2 regions of the Candidatus Merdisoma sp. HCP28S3_D10 genome follow, and region 2 is predicted to be linked to the other one. Evidence: riboswitches for the same ligand, from Rfam matches in the RefSeq annotation. Region 2 holds a riboswitch; the other holds the start of a gene.

Region 1 (8,523 bases), on a different contig from region 2:
AACCTGCGAAGGAGAAACCTGCGGAGGAGGAACCGCCAGAGCCAGTCTTCCTGAGCCTGGAGGATCCGGAGCCGTCGGTGTCGTTGGCACGCCGGAAATACGCAGAGCGCAGGGCGGACGGCACCTACGATCTGACACTGGAAATTACCGGAAAAACAGATACCACAAGCACGCCCAGAAAGCTGGACGTCCTTCTGATTGTGGACGAGTCGGGCTCCATGAAGGAAGCCATGAATGACGGAAGCGGAAAGAACCGCTGGGAAAGCGCCAAGGCGGCGGCAGCCGAGCTTGTCAATACCTTGGCGGCAAACCAGGGCCTGGACGTGCGATACAGCATTGTGGGCTACAGCGGAGATCAGAGCGACCGGGATCGGGCCTACAATGACGCCAGGGTACGGCTGGACTGGAGCAGCGCCGGGAATGGAACCGTGGTGTATCAGAGCCTGGCCGGAGAACCCTCCGGTGGAACCAATTATCAGGCGGGGCTCCGCACCGGGGCCGAACAGCTTCAAAAGGCCCGTTCCGATGCGGAAAAGGCCGTTCTGTTTCTGTCAGACGGAAAGCCAACGTATTACTATAACGCTTCGGGAAAAACCGTAGGACATGGAAATGAGGATGCGGACGGAAGCTGGTGGGGACAGCTGGTGAATCCGGGAAGCTGCTCCGGGGCGGCGTATACCCAGGCGGACGCAATGACAGGAATCCAGTATTTCTATACCATCGGGATTGGAAAAGATGAAAACGCCATCAACCCGAATACCTTAAAGGAGCTGAGCAGACGGATCGCGGCGGCAAATCAGGGAGGCTGCAAGGTACGGGAGGGAAACGATCCCTATCTCTGCGGCAGCCTGGAGGAGCTGAAAAGCGCCTTTCGGGAGATGGCGGGCCATATGTTGGAGCTGGTCTGCACCGACGTGACGATTACCGACGTGCTCAGTGAAAATGTGGCGCTTCTGGATCAGGACGGGAAAATCCTGACCGGCACAGCGGAGCCGGTATACACTCTTTCTGTCCTGGATGCGGACGGGAAAGCCGCAGGTGTGCCGGAGGGGACAACCGTTCATTACGACGGGGCTTCCCGGCGCCTTACGCTGGATTTTCCGGACTCCTATGAACTGGAAGATGGCTGGACCTACCGGATTACCCTGCATATGAAGCCCTCAGAGGCTGCATACGGAAAATACTTTGCGGCGGGAGAAGCCTATCCGGATCGGGCGGACGCAGATACGGGAACCCATGCGGAGGGGCTGGGCTTTTATTCCAATGACGGAGCAAAGGTTACGTATCTCTGGAACGGGAACACCCCGCGGGAGGAAGCGTTTCCCAGGCCGGTGGTGAAGCTGGACGGAGTGGATATTCCGGTGCCTACGGGGCTTACCCTGGACGGACAGCCGGAAGGTGGCTGGCTTTCCCTGCTGCTGGGTCTGTTTCTCATGACAGTGCTGTGTGGTCTGAGGCTTCGGAAAGGCCGGCTCCATGGAACGTGACAAGGCAGAAGTAAAATATTTCCTTTTACGCCTTGGCGTCATGCTGGTGGTTTTCTGGCTGTTGTTTGGCGTTGTATTCGGCGTGACATCCATGAAGGACGATTCTATGAGCCCGAAGCTGGAGGCCGGGGATCTGGTGTTGTATTACCGCCTGGATAAGAAGCCAAAGGATCGTTCCGTAGTGGTCATAAAGAAGGACGGACAGCAGTACATCGGACGAATCGTAGCCAGGGGCGGAGATACGGTAGATGTGACCGGCGATGAGGGAATCTATATCAACGGCAGCCGGATTGTGGAAAATGACATTTACTATCGCACCCCCTTTTATGAAGGAAGGGTAGAGTATCCGGCGAAGCTGGGAGAGGACGAGGTTTTTCTTCTGGGCGATTACCGGGAAGGGGCAAAGGACAGCCGATATTTCGGACCTGTGAAGCGCGGGGAGATAAAGGGGATCGTCATGACGGCGGTCCGTAGATCGGAACTGTAAATCAGACAGAACAGGAAAGAAAAGAGGAAATCCTATGAAAACTAAGAACATGGCAGAAAGACTGGCGGCAGGCGTAATGGCAGGAGCGGTAATCCTTACCGCCTTTGGAGGAACCGCGTTTGCGGCTCCGGAAAATGCTCCGGTAACGAAGCTGGATTATAAGAAAACCGTAACCACCGACGGCGAAACCTATGCGCCCAACACCATTTTCAGATTCTGGCTGACGCCGGTGGATCACAGCGGAGATCAGAATCCGGCGGTTTTTGAGGGAAATGTGGTATCCTCCGGCGTGGCCGGAGGTCTGAGCCTGGAAAAGGGAGAGATTGCCTTTGCTCCCTCCGGAACCAGTCCGGCGGCTTCCTATGAAGGGACGGACAGTATCCGGGTGGATCTGTCGAAATTCACCAAACCCGGCGTCTATCATTATCAGGCAAGGGAGACCATACCGGAGGAGGCTGACCGATACGAGGGAATGCTCTATGACGGTACGGTGTACGATCTCTATGCCTTTGTGTTACGGGATCAGACCGGAAGCCTGTACGTAAAGAGCATCCTCTGTACGAAGCCGGATGAAAATGGCAGGGCGGTAAAGGCGGATCTGGCTTTTACCAATAATTACGGAGAAGGAAGCAATGACAGCACCCATGACGTGACCATCAAAAAGGAAGTAACCGGAAATATGGGAGAAACCGATAAGCTGTTCAAATTTCAGGTTTCTGTGGCCGGCGGAGAAGGAGAATGGTATAAGCTGCTGGTAAAGGAGACTGGGAACGCGGCGGCCAGGGAATATCAGGTAAAGAGCGGAGAGGAGCCGGTGGAATATGCAATCAAAGATACCGGAAGCATTCAGATTCTTGGTCTGAGTGCCAGCGATACCTATACGGTCAATGAGCAGAGTTATACTGCTGACGGCTACATTACGACCAATCAGAATAACACGGGAACTGCAGAGACAGATGGAGCTATCGTTACGGTAACCAATCACCGTGAGGCCAGCATTCCCACCGGCGTAGCGACAACTGTAGCTCCTTATGCCCTGCTGCTTGCCTTTGGAGCGGCTATGCTGGCATTCTTCGGCCGGAAGAAAAAACATCTCGGAGCGTAATGTATGTGGAGGGTGCTTGGCCGGGCGGCCGGACTGGGCAACCGGATTCTGACGGTGACGGCAGGCCTTATGGTTTTCGTAATGCTGACCTACGGTACCTACTCTCTCTGGGATACCTTTCAGATTACGGGAAACGCCTATGTGTCAGAGGCGCTTCTGGCCTACAAGCCGGGAGAGGGAGAGGCAGGCCTGGAGGATCTTAAGAAGCTGAACCCGGATGTGCGGGCCTGGATTACGGTTCCGGGTACCCATATCGATTATCCGGTGGTGCAGGGAGAACATGACATGGTCTACGTGAATCAGGACGTTTACGGGGCGTTTTCTCTGTCGGGAGCCATCTTTCTGTCCAGTCAGAACCGTCCGGATTTCACAGATGGCTACAGTCTGCTATACGGACACCATATGGAAAATGGAGCCATGTTTGGAGATGTGACAAGATTTAAGGAAGAAGCGTATTTTAAAGATCACCCGGACGGGACCCTTTATCTGCCGGAGAAAAGCTATCGCATCTGTTTCTTCGCCTGCGTGGAGACGGACGCCTATGATGAAATCATTTATCACAGCGGAGAAGACGCGGATCCGGAAAAGCTGCTGTCGCATATCCGGGAACGGTCGGTGCAGTACCGGGATATAGAAAAGGGAGAGAACCTGATCGGACTTTCCACCTGTGCCGATGAGACAGAGACCAACGGACGCGCAGTGATATTCGGCTGGCTTCTGGAGGAGCCGGACGGAAGGGAGGTGTAGACACTTATGAAAGAAAAGAAGGAAAAGAAAAAAAAGGGCCGGATCTGGGTGCCGCTTCTGCTTCTGCTTTTGGGACTGTCAGTTCCCGGAAGGGTACAGGCGGCAGGAAACGGCTGTGAGCTGACGATTCCGGTGGAGATCGAGGCAAAAGGAGAGCATATTCCGGGGAAAAAGGAGTATCAGGTGGCGCTGGAGGCGGTGACGAAGGACGCGCCCCTTCCGGCAGAAAGGAAGAAGAGCCGGACCGGGGCGGGTCTGGTGAAGCTTGGGCCGGTATCCTATGAGAAGGTCGGGACATACCAGTACCGGATTCTCCAGACCACGGAGGAGACAAAAGGCTTCACCTGTGACCGGGAGAAGTATCTGGTGACGGTGCAGGTGACAAGGCTTGAAAATCAGGCGCTGACAGCAAGGCTTTACGTGGAGCGTGAGGGAAAGAAGGAGAAGGCAGAAGCGATCCGATTTTCGAATCAATACTGCGCTCCGGAACAAAGCTCCGGAGCCGGAAGCCACAGAAGTACCGTCCGGGCGGTTCAGACCGGGGATACAAAGAACCCGGCAGGCTGGCTTCTGGCAGCGGGAGCCACGGCGCTGACAGGCTTCGGCTGTCTGTGGAGCTATATGGGAAGCCGCAGAAGAAAAGCATAAGAAAGGCAAAAAACCACAGTCGGAGCTCGATTCTCCGGACTGTGGTTTTTTAGAATCTATTTCTTTTAGAATCCTAGGATCTGGATGCGCTTGCGGGAGTCAGAACACTGGAAATAATCTTGCTGAAGGCCTTCATAAAGATGAAGAGCAGCACGGTATTGATACCCAGGGATACGATACACTTCACCAGACGAATGGTGAAAAGATACTTCCATTCCATACCGTACATGAAGTGCAGCCACAGGGTATTCAGGGTGCAGGCTTCTACAAACTCAAAAAAGGTAGCCACAAAAATACGGACCGGGGTCACTTTGGAACGGTACAGGATCAGACCGAAGGCAAAGCCGAGAATCGCGTAGCTGAGTGTGAAGCCCGGAAAGAAGGGGCCTGTCTGGGGGGCAGCAAAGAAGCTGACCACATCGCCTGCGATACCGGCTGTCATACCCATCACAGGTCCACCGTAGGCAGCGGCAGCAGCCAGCGCCAGGAACGCGAAGCGGAACTCCAGATAGGGAGTAAGCTTTAAATTGAAAAAGGAAAGCGCCACGTAAGCGGCCACGAACAGACCGCAGAGGCAGATACTCTGAACCTTCCGGAGATTGTTAAACTGATCACGAAAGGCGAGGGCGTCTTTGGAAAAAAACTGCATAAAAAATACACCTCCATAATGATGTGTGAGAAACAGGTTACAAAATAAATAATATCAAGACTGCTTATGAAGCCCGATTCCTCCACACATGAGATGTACTCATCTGTAGCAACGGGTGCGGATAATATATCGTAAGACCGAGTCAGAAACTCTACTTTTCGTTTCGCGGCGACTCCCCAGCCTGCGAACACTTGACGCATAAAATCCTACTTCGCTATTATTTATTTCTGTCCGCGGATACTGGAATTGTATCGGAACAGGTACATTATATCATAGATTCCTAAAAAAGCAAGAAAGATTATCAAAAAATTAACAAAACTTTTGCAGCTGCTCCTTGCATATTTTTTCAGGACATGGTATTCTAGAAAACAAATGTTTTGTGATAGAAATGTGATAGAAAGAGGTGTAACCATGATTCTGGATGCTTTGCTGGACGCGCTCCTGGATACGGTGAAAACCGTGCCCTTCCTTTTGATCGCGTTCCTGATACTGGAGGCGCTGGAGCACTATTCCAATAATTATATGAACCGGGCCCTTGGAAAAATGGGAAAGGCGGGACCGCTGGCGGGAGCCATCTTCGGCTGCGTACCCCAGTGCGGTTTCTCGGTGACGGCGGCCAATCTCTATTCCGGCGGCGTCATTACCCTGGGAACCCTGATGGCCGTATTTCTCTCTACATCCGATGAGGCGGTGCTGATTTTGTTTGGCCATCCGGGCAGCGGACGGGTCATCGCGCAGCTTCTCCTGGGTAAGATTGCGATCGGAATTGTGTTCGGCTATCTGTTGGATTTCCTGTTCCGGAATAAAAAAGAGCATAAGCATATCGGGGATATGTGCCGGGGCTGCGGCTGCAGCGACGACAGCGGTATCGTGAAGCCTGCGGTGCGTCATACGGTTCAGCTGACGCTCTATATCTTCCTGTTTACGGCGGTCCTGAATCTGGTGCTGGGTCTGGTGGGTATGGACGCCCTGACCACCTTTTTGGGCAAGGACACCTGGTTCCAGCCGTTTCTGACGGCGCTCCTGGGCCTGATTCCCAACTGCGCGTCCTCGATTCTGATAACCGAGCTGTATCTGGCCGGCGGTTTGAGCCTGGCCTCCGCCATGGGGGGACTGTGCGCCGGAGCGGGCATCGGTCTGGCCGTGCTGTTCCGGGAAAACCACCCCATGAAGGAGAATATTGGGATTGTAGCGCTTCTGTATCTGCTTTCCGCAGGTGCTGGCCTGTTGCTGGAGCTTGTCTTATAATAAGGAGGTACTTATGAAAAGGGTTGGGGGATACTTAAAGAGCATATTGCCGCTGGTGGCTATGCTGGGGATACAATTTGCGGCTTCTACGGTTCAGATGATAAGGTTCATAGTGCAATATGGCGTGGAAGAGGGAACACAGATATACATGAACGATACCATGACGATATTGCTGATCTCGGACGTACTGCTGCTTGGCGTAGCAGGTCTCTGGTATTATATCAGTGTGGTACGGCGGCGGGAGAAATACGGGATCCGGGAGACGTCGCTGTTTCAAAAAAAAGATCTGATAGGATTACTTCTGATGGCGGTGGGCGCGCAGTTTCTGATAGGGATTCTGATGAGCGGCTGGGAGGTGCTGGATCCGAAATCCATGCAGGAGTACACGGATCTGATAGAGGGCGCTGGGCTTGGAGAAAGCGGAATTTCCGCGATCCTGGCGACGGTCATCATCGGCCCGGTTGCGGAGGAGTTGATCTTCCGCGGCCTGACGGTCGAATATCTGAAGCGGGCGGGAGCCTCCTTCTGGGTGATCAATATCCTGCAGGCTCTGTTTTTTGGCATTGCCCATCTCAACCTGGTACAGGGAAGCTATGCCTTTCTGATAGGTCTTCTGGCCGGATATCTGGTGCTGCGCTGCCGTTCCATCTGGGCCGGGATTGCCTTCCATATGCTGTTTAACGGGTATTACCTTGTGGAACCGCTGGTAGCCGGAGCCCTGGGCTTTTTACCTGAGGTACTGCAGGTGATCTGCCTCGTGGTATTCGGCCTGCTTCTTGTGGCGCTGCCCCTGCGGAGACTGATACGGAAAACAGAAGAACGGACCATCGGATAAAAATACAATAGAAATAAGATTTGAGAGATGACTTTTTCACCAATCATCTCTCACTTTTTTTGTCTATGTTTCCGGATTGATCGGGAGCCGATCGGACAGGTGCGGGAATGGAAGACCGGAAACGCGTGATAAAAAAGATAAACGAGGGAGAAGAAAGAAGATGAAGAAAGAATTGGACAAAGAGCTGTATCCGGAGTATGTCTATCCGGAATTTACCCCGGATCCGGACGAGGCGTTCCGGGAGCCCATTGCGAAGCTGGGAAAGAAGATTACCGACCGGATTCCGCAGAAGCTGGGTCTTAAGAAGATTACCCGAAACGATCCGGAATACTGGGGGCTGGCCGGGGTTCTGACCGATGAAGAGGCAGAGCTGGCCCTGAAGCTGGGCGTAAGAAAGTCCAAGACGCTGGCGCAGATCGTGAAGCTTTCCGGTATGGAGGAGAAGGCCTGCGAAGCTATGCTGGAGGAAATGTCCCGAAAAGGCCTTCTGGAATACAACTGGGAAAATGAGAAACACGAAAAACAGTATGTGCTTCCCATGTACGTGCCCGGCTGCTCGGAAATTTTCAACATGAACGCAGGGCTCCTGGAATCCAATCCGGAGATGGGAACTTTCTTTGAGCACATATCCCGCCTTACTCACGGAGAGGGTTGCGCGGACGATCCGGAGGGCTGGTGTATCGCAGTGGACGATATGGCGGATTATGTGGTGGAAACCCAGAAGGATGGACGCTATATTACCCGCGAGGAAGCGCTGGAGATTTTAAAGGCGGCGGAGGATAACGGCTTCGTACACCAGATTACCAACATTGACGGCGCGGACAAGATTTTTGCCATCTGCAACTGCAATGTAAATGTCTGCTACGCGCTGCGCACCTCCCAGCTGTTCAACACGCCGAATATGTCCCGCTCCGCTTATGTGGCGAAGGTAGAAAAGGCCAACTGCGTAGCCTGCGGCAAGTGTGTGGAGGTCTGTCCGGCCCATGTCGCGGTGCAGGGCTATCTAAAGCTGGCAAAGGAAGGCCGCTATGAGGAGGCTCTGGTGCTGATCAAAAAGGATAATCCGCTTCCGGCTGTCTGCGGCCATGTCTGCAACCGAAGATGTGAGGACGCCTGTACCAGAGGAACCATCGACGAGGCGGTAGCAATCGATGAAGTAAAACGCTTCCTGGCAGAGCGGGATCTGAAGACGGAGACAAGATACATTCCGAAAAAGACCGTTCCCTCCCTGAAGGGCGGATTTGAGGAAAAAATCGCGGTAATCGGAGCGGGTCCCGCAGGACTCTCCTGCGCATACTATCTGGCGCTGGAAGAAGG
Region 2 (8,523 bases):
GTCGTCACCAGGGTTCCCTCTACTCTCTGATCCGCCGGCAGATCCAGAGTCAGACCGATCACGGATTTACGCGATGTGCCAAGCAGCATGGGGTATCCCAGCTCATGGAACCGCTCCATATGTAAAATGGTCTCCAGATTCTGCTCGTAATTTTTTCCAAAGCCTACGCCCGGGTCAAGGATAATCTTATCGTCAGCGATACCTGCTTCCTTCGCAAGCTTTACGCACTCCGCGGTTTCCCGGAGCATATCCGGGTAGAAATCCTGATACTCTGTGTTGTTCTTATTGTGCATCAGACAGCAGGCCACTCCGGTGCGGGCAATGAGTCCGGCCATCTCCGGATCGTATTTGAGCCCCCAGATATCATTGACCAGATCGGCTCCCGCTTCAATGGCTGCCGCCGCCACCTTCGCCTTGTAGGAATCAATGGATACGGGTACGTCAAAACGGGCTTTCACTGCCTCGATGACCGGGGCTACCCGCTCGATTTCCTCCTCTTCGGTAATCTGTTGGTGGCCGGGACGGGTAGACTCGCCGCCGATATCCAGAATGGCGGTGCCCTCGCGGATCATCTCCTCCGCATGAGCCAGAGCCGCGTCCATATGGTTCCATTTTCCGCCGTCGGAAAAGGAATCCGGGGTTACATTCAGGATTCCCATGATATAGGTTTTATTTTTTACATCAAATTCTTTGGTTCCGATTCTCATACCTTTTCCCCTTATATCTTATACTTTAATTTCCAGATTTTTCTTCTCCTCCGGCCAGTTGCAGTCTGTCTGGGCCGGACACAGAAAGCAGCTCCGCGACAGCTTATCCGCCCGGTAAAACAATCCCGGCAGATCCCTCGCGTCGCTTTGGGTACGGTGACTTCCGATGAGCTTCAGCACTTCGGCGCTCTCGCCTTCCGAGAAACCACAGTCCTGCAATATGGGCTTTGCCAGCCTCACGCCTGCCTCGTCGTGGGGCGTCCCATTTTCATATTGAAGGTATCTGCCCATATCGTGCAGAAGTCCGGCCGCATAGATGATTTCCTTATCGGCTTCTACCCCCTGTTCCAGGGCAAGCAGGTAGGTCAGGCGGGCTACACTGAGAAAATGCTCCGGCGTATGGCGGCAAAATTCCCGCTCTGCCTCGTAGGCCGTCAGCTTCCCCAAAGCCTCCTGATAGGCCGGGTGGTTCCAGATCCGGTTTACGCGCTCCATGCCGCCCATTACTGGCGCACCATGCTCAGGAAGCGGTTCTGCAGCTCAAAATTGTTCTCAAAGCAGCCGGTGGTCACCATGGTGACGGTCTTGCTGCCGGGCTTTTTGATGCCGCGCATGGTCATACACATGTGCTCAGCCTCCAACATGACGATAACGCCCTGGGGATCCAGGCTTTCCTCCAGCGCGTCCGCGATCTGGGACGTGAGCTTTTCCTGAATCTGAGGTCTTCTGGCAAATACATCTACGGTACGGGCCAGCTTGCTTAAGCCTACTACCTTACCGTTCGGTATATACCCGATATGCGCTTTTCCGTAAAAGGGGAGTAAATGATGTTCGCACACGGAATAGAAGGTGATATCCTTCTCTACTACGATGTCGTTCCGCTCGACTGTGAATTGTTTTTTCAGATGCACCGACGCATCCTCGTACAGGCCGCCGTAGATCTCAGCGCACATACGCGCAATCCGATCCGGCGTCTCCAATAAGCCTTCTCTTGTTACGTCCTCGCCGATTCCCTCCAGCATAAGCTGGACTCCGGCCTTGATTTTCTCATAATCCATCATAAAAACAGCACCTCCAGGCTGTGACAGAACATATGACGAAAATATCCCTTCACAATATGAGACGCTGTTTATGAATCTTATATTGCTGCAACGGGTGCGGTCTCCATACCGTAAGACGAACTTTTCGTTTCGGCGGCAACTCCCCATCCGCTGAACACTTGACGCATGAAAACCTATTTTGCATATTATTCTATTGTTAAAATTTGTTATCAAGGGGATTATAGCATATACAGAGACTTCTGTATATAGATTTTTGTTTATATTTTGGATGAAAAAAAAGCGGGTGATGGGGTGCTAGGTGCCAGTGGCACCTGTTTAGCACCGACCGGAGCGGAGCGGAGAACGAACCGAAGGTTCGATTCACATCACCTTCTCTACTTAAATTTGAGCATAAAAATAAGCGGGTGATGGGAATCGAACCCACGTATCCAGCTTGGAAGGCTGGTGTTCTACCATTGAACTACACCCGCAGACGCTATGAGAATATTTACATGGAAACACCATGATCACTAGGCTCGAGAATACCTCGCCAAGTGCTCAATACATGCCCAGAACCGGAATCGAACCAGTGACACGAGGATTTTCAGTCCTCTGCTCTACCAACTGAGCTATCTGGGCCTCTTGCTTTCACACATTTTATTTTCATGTGTCGCAACAGTGATATTCTACTCTATCAAAATAATTTTGTCAAGCAATTTTTTATAACTTGTGGACAGGAATTTATAGTATCTTCCTTATCAGGAAGCATAATTCCAGGTATAGGAGAAAATATGGGCGCCGATGACCAATCCGCTTAAGGACGGATAATTCGCATACGTCCGGAAAAACGTCCGGTTTCCCACATTGGACTCCCCGGCGATGGCCCGGTTAGCCGCGTTGTAGCAGGATTCGGTGACAGATCCCGCCCCATCGGTGAGCATCAGATCGAAACGCCCGGAGGTAACCGGCGAAAACTGACCGGAAGCCCGGATCACACTCATAATATCCCCCTGGGCAAAACGGGGATCCCGGATCCGGTTCATCACCACCGCGCCTACCGCCAGCTGGCCTTCCGCCCCCTGGTTGCCTGCCTCACAGTAAATCAGCGTAGCCAGAGCCTTTATCTCGTCCTCGCTGGCGCTGTACGCGCCGTACTGCACGTACTCCAGCTCCGTAGTCCGCACTCCGGTCACATCGCCCAGAGATCCGACTATTTCCGCTGCCTTGGCCGCCTCAATCTGGGCCTCGATTTTCTTTTTCTCCGCGATCAGCTGCTTCAGCACCTCCTGCTGATTCGCCAGGGTATTGCTCTTGCCGTCGATATCCGCCTGGGCTGCCGCTATGTCATTTACATGCTTACTGATTTTCCCGGAGGTACTGCTGGCCAGAGCCGATACCTCCTTCTGCTTCTTCTCCACAGAAGCCTGCATCTCGTCCAGCGCCTCTTTTTCCGCCTCCAGCTTCTCTTCCTGCTCCTGGATCTCCGCCTTGTGGGCCGCATAAGCCTCCAGCATATCCCGGTCATACTCGGAAATCCGCTCCGCGTAATCGGCGCGGTTCAGCGCGCTGGCAAAATCACCGGATTCCAGCAGAATTTCGATAAAAGAGCTCCTGGGATTCTCATACATATACTGAATCCGGGCCTTCATATCTGCGTACTGCTTCTCTTCGGTATTCTTCGCTTTCTCCAGATCCTCCTGGGTCTTCGCAATCTCCTCCTGCTTACTGGCAATCTGCTTATTCAGCTCGGAAATCTGGCTTTCCAGACCGGAATACTGCTTATTCAGATCCTTCAGGTAATCCTCCATCTGGGATTTGGCCTCCTGGAGCCGATCCTTCTTATCCTTTGTGGCGTCGATCTCGTTCTGGGTCTTGTCGATCTCGTTCTGCGTCTTATCGATCTCGTTCTGAATGTTATCCACGTCGCTCTGATCCGGAACGGCATAGGACGTAAACCCAAGCGTCAGCGCCAGGGCCACTCCTCCAAACCGATATGCCATTTTCAGAAGACGTGTATGCTTCATCTGTAAAATCCTCTATCTCCAGTCGTATTTCGTCAGGTATCCTTCCAGGCGCATACCCGGAAAATCGTTCTGGCGCAGCGCCTCGTAGAGCACAATCGCCACAGAATTGGACAGGTTCAGGGAACGGGTGTCTCCCAGCATGGGAATCCGGATAGCGCGCTCCTGATTTTCCAGAAGAAGTTCCTCCGGAATTCCGGCGCTTTCCTTGCCGAACATGATATAGCAGTCCGGTTCAAACGTTGCCTCCGTATAAACCTTCTGTCCCTTGGTGGTTGCCATATAAGGTCTTGCACCGGGGTTCCGGCGCAGGAAGTCCTCATAGTTTACATAAGTTGTCACATCCAGCTGCGGCCAGTAGTCCATACCGGCCCGCTTCAGATCTTTTTCGCTCAGGCGGAAGCCCAGGGGCTCAATCAGGTGCAGACGGGTGCCCGTCGCTACGCAGGTTCTTCCGATGTTGCCTGTATTGGCCGGTATCTCCGGCTCCAGAAGTACGATGTTCAGTGCCATTTATTTCGCTCCCTTTTCCGCCCGCAGCTTCTCCACAAAACGGGCTAGACGGCTGGTTGCCTCCTTCAGATCCTCCAGGGAATACGCGTAGGAAATACGTAAAAATCCCTCTCCGCAGGCTCCGAAGGCAGTTCCCGGAACCACGGCCACCTTCTCTTCCATCAGGAAGCGGGTCGCAAATTCCTCCGAGGTCATGCCAAATTCCTTAATGCTGGGGAAGATATAGAACGCGCCGTAGGGCTCAAAGCAGGACAGTCCCATTTCCCGCAGGGTATGTACTAGGAAACGGCGTCTCTGATCGTAGGACTCCCGCATCATCGCCACGTCTTCGTCGCCGTTCTTCAGGGCTTCCACCGCCGCATACTGGCTGTTGGTGGGCGCGCACATGATGGCGTACTGATGAAGCTTGGTCATCTGGCTGATAATCTCTGCCGGACCGCAGGCATATCCCAGTCGCCAGCCGGTCATGGCATAGGCCTTGGAAAATCCGTTAATCAGAATGGTTCTCTCCCGCATTCCCGGAATGCTGGCAATGGATACATGGTCGCCCGCATAGCTTAACTCGGAATAAATCTCATCGGACATCACATAGATATCTTTTTCTATAATGACTTCCGCAATCTCCTCCAGATCCTTCTGGGTCATGATGGCGCCGGTAGGATTGTTCGGGAAAGGCAGAACCAGAATCTTGGTTTTATCTGTAATGGCGTCGCGAAGCTCCCGGGCCGTCAGACGGAATTCATTTTCCTCCTTCAGGTTGATGATCACCGGTACGCCGTCCGCCAGCACACAGCAGGGCTCGTAGGACACGTAGCTGGGCTGGGGAATCAGGACCTCGTCCCCGGGATTCAGCATGGCGCGGAAGGCCATATCAATTCCTTCGCTGCCGCCTACGGTAATCAGCACCTCCCGGAGCGGATCATAGCTTACATGGATGCGGCGTTCCAGATACCGCACAATCTCCTCCCGCAGCTCCTTCAGGCCTGCGTTGGAGGTATAAAAGGTACGTCCCTTTTCCAGGGTATAGATTCCCTCGTCCCGGATATGCCAGGGCGTATCAAAATCCGGCTCGCCCACGCCCAGGGAAATAGCGTCTGGCATCTCGTTTACCACATCGAAGAATTTACGGATGCCGGACCAGGGAATCGAAACTGCTTTGTCTGATAATGGGTTTCTCACGGTGTCACCAGCATCCTTTCGTCTTTTTTCTCATGTACCATAATAGAACCATGATCCTTGTATTTTTTCAATATGAAATGTGTGGCAGTGCTGAGAACGGAATCCAGCGGTGACAGCTTATCGGATACAAACTGCGCCACGTCCCGCATGGTCTTACCCTCAATCATGACCATAAAGTCGAAGCCGCCGGAAATCAGATATACGCTGTCCACCTCTGCGTAATTGTAGATACGCTCTGCCACCTTATCGAAGCCGAAGCCCCGCTGGGGCGTAACCTTCACCTCGACCAGGGCTGTCAGCTTCTCCTCGCTGGTCTTATCCCAGTCAATCAGGGTATGATAACCGCAGATAATTCCTTCTTTTTCCATATCCGCGATTTCATTGGCGACCGCCGCCTCCTCTACTCCCAGCATAACTGCCAGATCCGCCAAATCCACGCGGCTGTTTTTCTCAATGAATGTCAAAATCTTTTCTCTCATTGCTTTCGCCCTCCCATCAGGTTTTTTATAATTTACTCGTATATCTTATATAACTCGTCGGTCTTGGGACGCTCCAGAAAGCTCTCGTCCTCGCCGTTCCGGATCCGTCTGGCCTTCCCCTCCGTGGCATTGCCGATAACTGCCGCCGGAATACCTGCCGCCTCCAGCTCCCGCACCAGATCGTGTCCCCGGTCTGCCGCCATCAGCATACAGCCGCTGGAAATCAGGTAATAGGGGTTCAGTTCAAAGCACTCGCAGATTTCCACCGTCTCCTGACGGATAGGAATCGCCTTCAGATCAATCTCCAGGCCGATGCCAGAAGCCTCCGCCACCTCCCAGAGCGCACCGTAGATTCCGCCCTCGGTCACGTCATGCATGGCGCTGACACCATGCTTCACCGCGACTCTGGAATCCTCTACCACAGAAATATACTGGTCAAAGCTCTTCGCTGTCTCCACAAAGGAAGCCGGGAAACGTTTCCGGAGCTCCTCCTCCTTTTCCTTGGCAATGATGGAGGTTCCCTCTACGCCAATCCACTTGGTTACCAGGATATCCTGGCCGGGCTTCGCCCCCGCAGTGGAAATCAGCTTTCCCTCCTGCACCTTACCCACGCCTGTGACGCTGATAATGGGCTGATTGACCGCCCGGGTAACCTCTGTGTGACCGCCCATAACCTGAATCCGGAAACGGGCGCAGGCTTCCTCCACCTGTCCCATCATTTCCCTGATATCCGCTTCTTCAATCTCCTCCGGCAGAAGCACCGTGAGCATTACACCCACCGGCTCCGCGCCGCTGCTGGCCAGATCATTTGCGGTAATCTGAATCGCCAGGGTTCCGATATCCTTCACCGTACCGGTGATGGGGTCGGTGGAAATCACGAATACCTCACCGGGCGCCAGCTTCATGGCCGCGCAGTCCTCGCCCACTCCGGCTCCCAGAAGCACCTCGTCCCGCTTCGTATGTATCTGCTTGAAAATACTTCTCTTTAAAATCGTCTCTGAAACTTTTCCGACCTTCATCGCTGTCCGCTCCTTTATGTTCGCCTTTACTGCTGCATCCGCGCGACGCAGGACGCCAGGGTGACGTTCACGGTAGCCTCGTCCTGGGTGGCGATGGCCGCCTGCAGCTCATTGGAAAGTTCCGGATCGCCCGCGATGCCTACGGTAATCGTCCGCGGTGTCGCCTTGTAGTTACTCTTATTGACCTTGGTTTTGCTTTCTTCCTTGCCGTTTACATAGACATGCTTATAAAGCTCTGCCACCACGCCTCTGTGGGCGCTCTCTCTGGTAATATAACCGATGGGCTGGCCTGCGTCCGCGACGATCTGTACGCCCGGCTCTGTGGTACTTAAGGTCACGCTCTCGAATTTCAGTGTCCGGTTGGCCGGGCGGGTTTCCTGTCCATAGATCGTAAAGGTAATCTGCTTGCCACTGGTCACGCCCTCGATGTAGACCGGCGCGTCCAGGTTGTTCTTAAACTTCAAATCCTTGTAGGTTCCGGCGATAGCCGCGTCGTCCGCCGGCTCCACATAATTTACAATCATCGAATGGTTGGAGCGCTCTACCACTTCCAGCTCCGCACGGAGAACCGCGTTATACAGGGTTGTGGATACCTGGCAGATTCCTCCGCCCAGGCTGTCTACCACCTTGCCGTTCAGATAAGATCCTGCCATGGCGTAGCCGTTGGCCTCCGAGAACGGGCTGACGGTCTCATAAGCCGAGAAGGTATCCCCCGGATACAGCACGGTACCATTGATATGCTTTGCTCCGCTGGCGATATTCTGACAGCGGGCCGCGCCGGAGGTACTGTAGCTTGTGGTAAAGGTACCAAGCACGTCCTTTACTTTGCTGAGTTCCTCCTTCGTTCCTCTGGGGTAATCGGTCTCTACCGGAAGCGTAAGGGAACCGTTGGTATGATCCCATTCCTTTTCAATAAAATCCATAATCATAGTAATGGATGTATCCGCGTCCAGAACGATTCCGGTCTGCCCGTCCACAACCTGGAAGGAACCGCCCTCCCGCTTCAGGGTCGCGTCTACAGCCTCCTGATCGAATTTTTTGCATTTGTTGTTTACATAATCTGTAACCAAATCCTGATCCAGTGCCCAGGTCAGTTGATAATTCTTGTTTTCATGCTCCAGATCCTTGCGCTCCTTATAACGGCGGATCATGTTGCCACTCTTGCCAAGCTCCGCAGCTTCCTCCACAATCTCTTCCTCATTGGTGCTGACAAGCCCCAGCTCCTTTAAGGTAGGAGTCAGTTCCTTATCGCCGATCTGCAGGGTCAGCGTTTCCGCGCCCATCTCTCCCACATACCCATTCAGGGTTTCCAGCGCCTCTTCCCGGGTCATACCGGACAGATCGATGCCGTCCGCATAGACTCCTGTATGAATCGTGGAATTTTCCGCAGCCAGTGCGGTTGTGCCGCCCGCCAGAAAAGCAGTACAAAGCAGGGCTGCCGTCAGTAATTGTCTCTTTTTCATAACGTCTCCTCTTTCTGAATGTGAATCAGGTTCCTGCTTTTTACAGCGCGTAAGTCAGCATTGGCAGTATCATTGCCAGGACTACGATTACAATGATAATTG

The links. A riboswitch is a leader RNA that binds a small molecule or an ion and turns the genes downstream of it on or off. The one in region 2 is predicted to bind tetrahydrofolate.
Region 1: linked by a shared signal. The riboswitch ahead of ACTNCH_RS07490 (folate family ECF transporter S component) and the one ahead of folE (GTP cyclohydrolase I FolE) in region 2 are both predicted to bind tetrahydrofolate.

The regions. Positions count from the first base shown of each region.
Region 1 covers NZ_JBQHTG010000002.1:470,983-479,505, reverse strand. The annotation lists gene ACTNCH_RS07515 (vWA domain-containing protein) at 1-1,487, shown strand, start outside; gene lepB (signal peptidase I) at 1,477-1,974, shown strand; gene ACTNCH_RS07505 (DUF7601 domain-containing protein) at 2,009-3,079, shown strand; gene srtB (class B sortase) at 3,083-3,826, shown strand; gene ACTNCH_RS07495 (Spy0128 family protein) at 3,833-4,474, shown strand; gene ACTNCH_RS07490 (folate family ECF transporter S component) at 4,548-5,123, opposite strand; THF riboswitch at 5,231-5,339, opposite strand; gene ACTNCH_RS07485 (putative manganese transporter) at 5,535-6,371, shown strand; gene ACTNCH_RS07480 (lysostaphin resistance A-like protein) at 6,385-7,206, shown strand; partial or broken gene ACTNCH_RS07475 (hypothetical protein) at 7,367-8,523, shown strand, end outside.
Region 2 covers NZ_JBQHTG010000007.1:14,397-22,919, reverse strand. The annotation lists gene folP (dihydropteroate synthase) at 1-707, opposite strand, end outside; gene ACTNCH_RS12560 (HD domain-containing protein) at 726-1,202, opposite strand; gene folE (GTP cyclohydrolase I FolE) at 1,211-1,768, opposite strand; THF riboswitch at 1,855-1,951, opposite strand; tRNA gene ACTNCH_RS12550 (tRNA-Gly) at 2,168-2,238, opposite strand; tRNA gene ACTNCH_RS12545 (tRNA-Phe) at 2,314-2,386, opposite strand; gene ACTNCH_RS12540 (cell wall hydrolase) at 2,506-3,771, opposite strand; gene ACTNCH_RS12535 (tRNA (cytidine(34)-2'-O)-methyltransferase) at 3,784-4,281, opposite strand; gene ACTNCH_RS12530 (aminotransferase class I/II-fold pyridoxal phosphate-dependent enzyme) at 4,282-5,460, opposite strand; gene ACTNCH_RS12525 (Lrp/AsnC family transcriptional regulator) at 5,457-5,939, opposite strand; gene ACTNCH_RS12520 (AIR synthase family protein) at 5,972-6,958, opposite strand; gene ACTNCH_RS12515 (VanW family protein) at 6,985-8,421, opposite strand.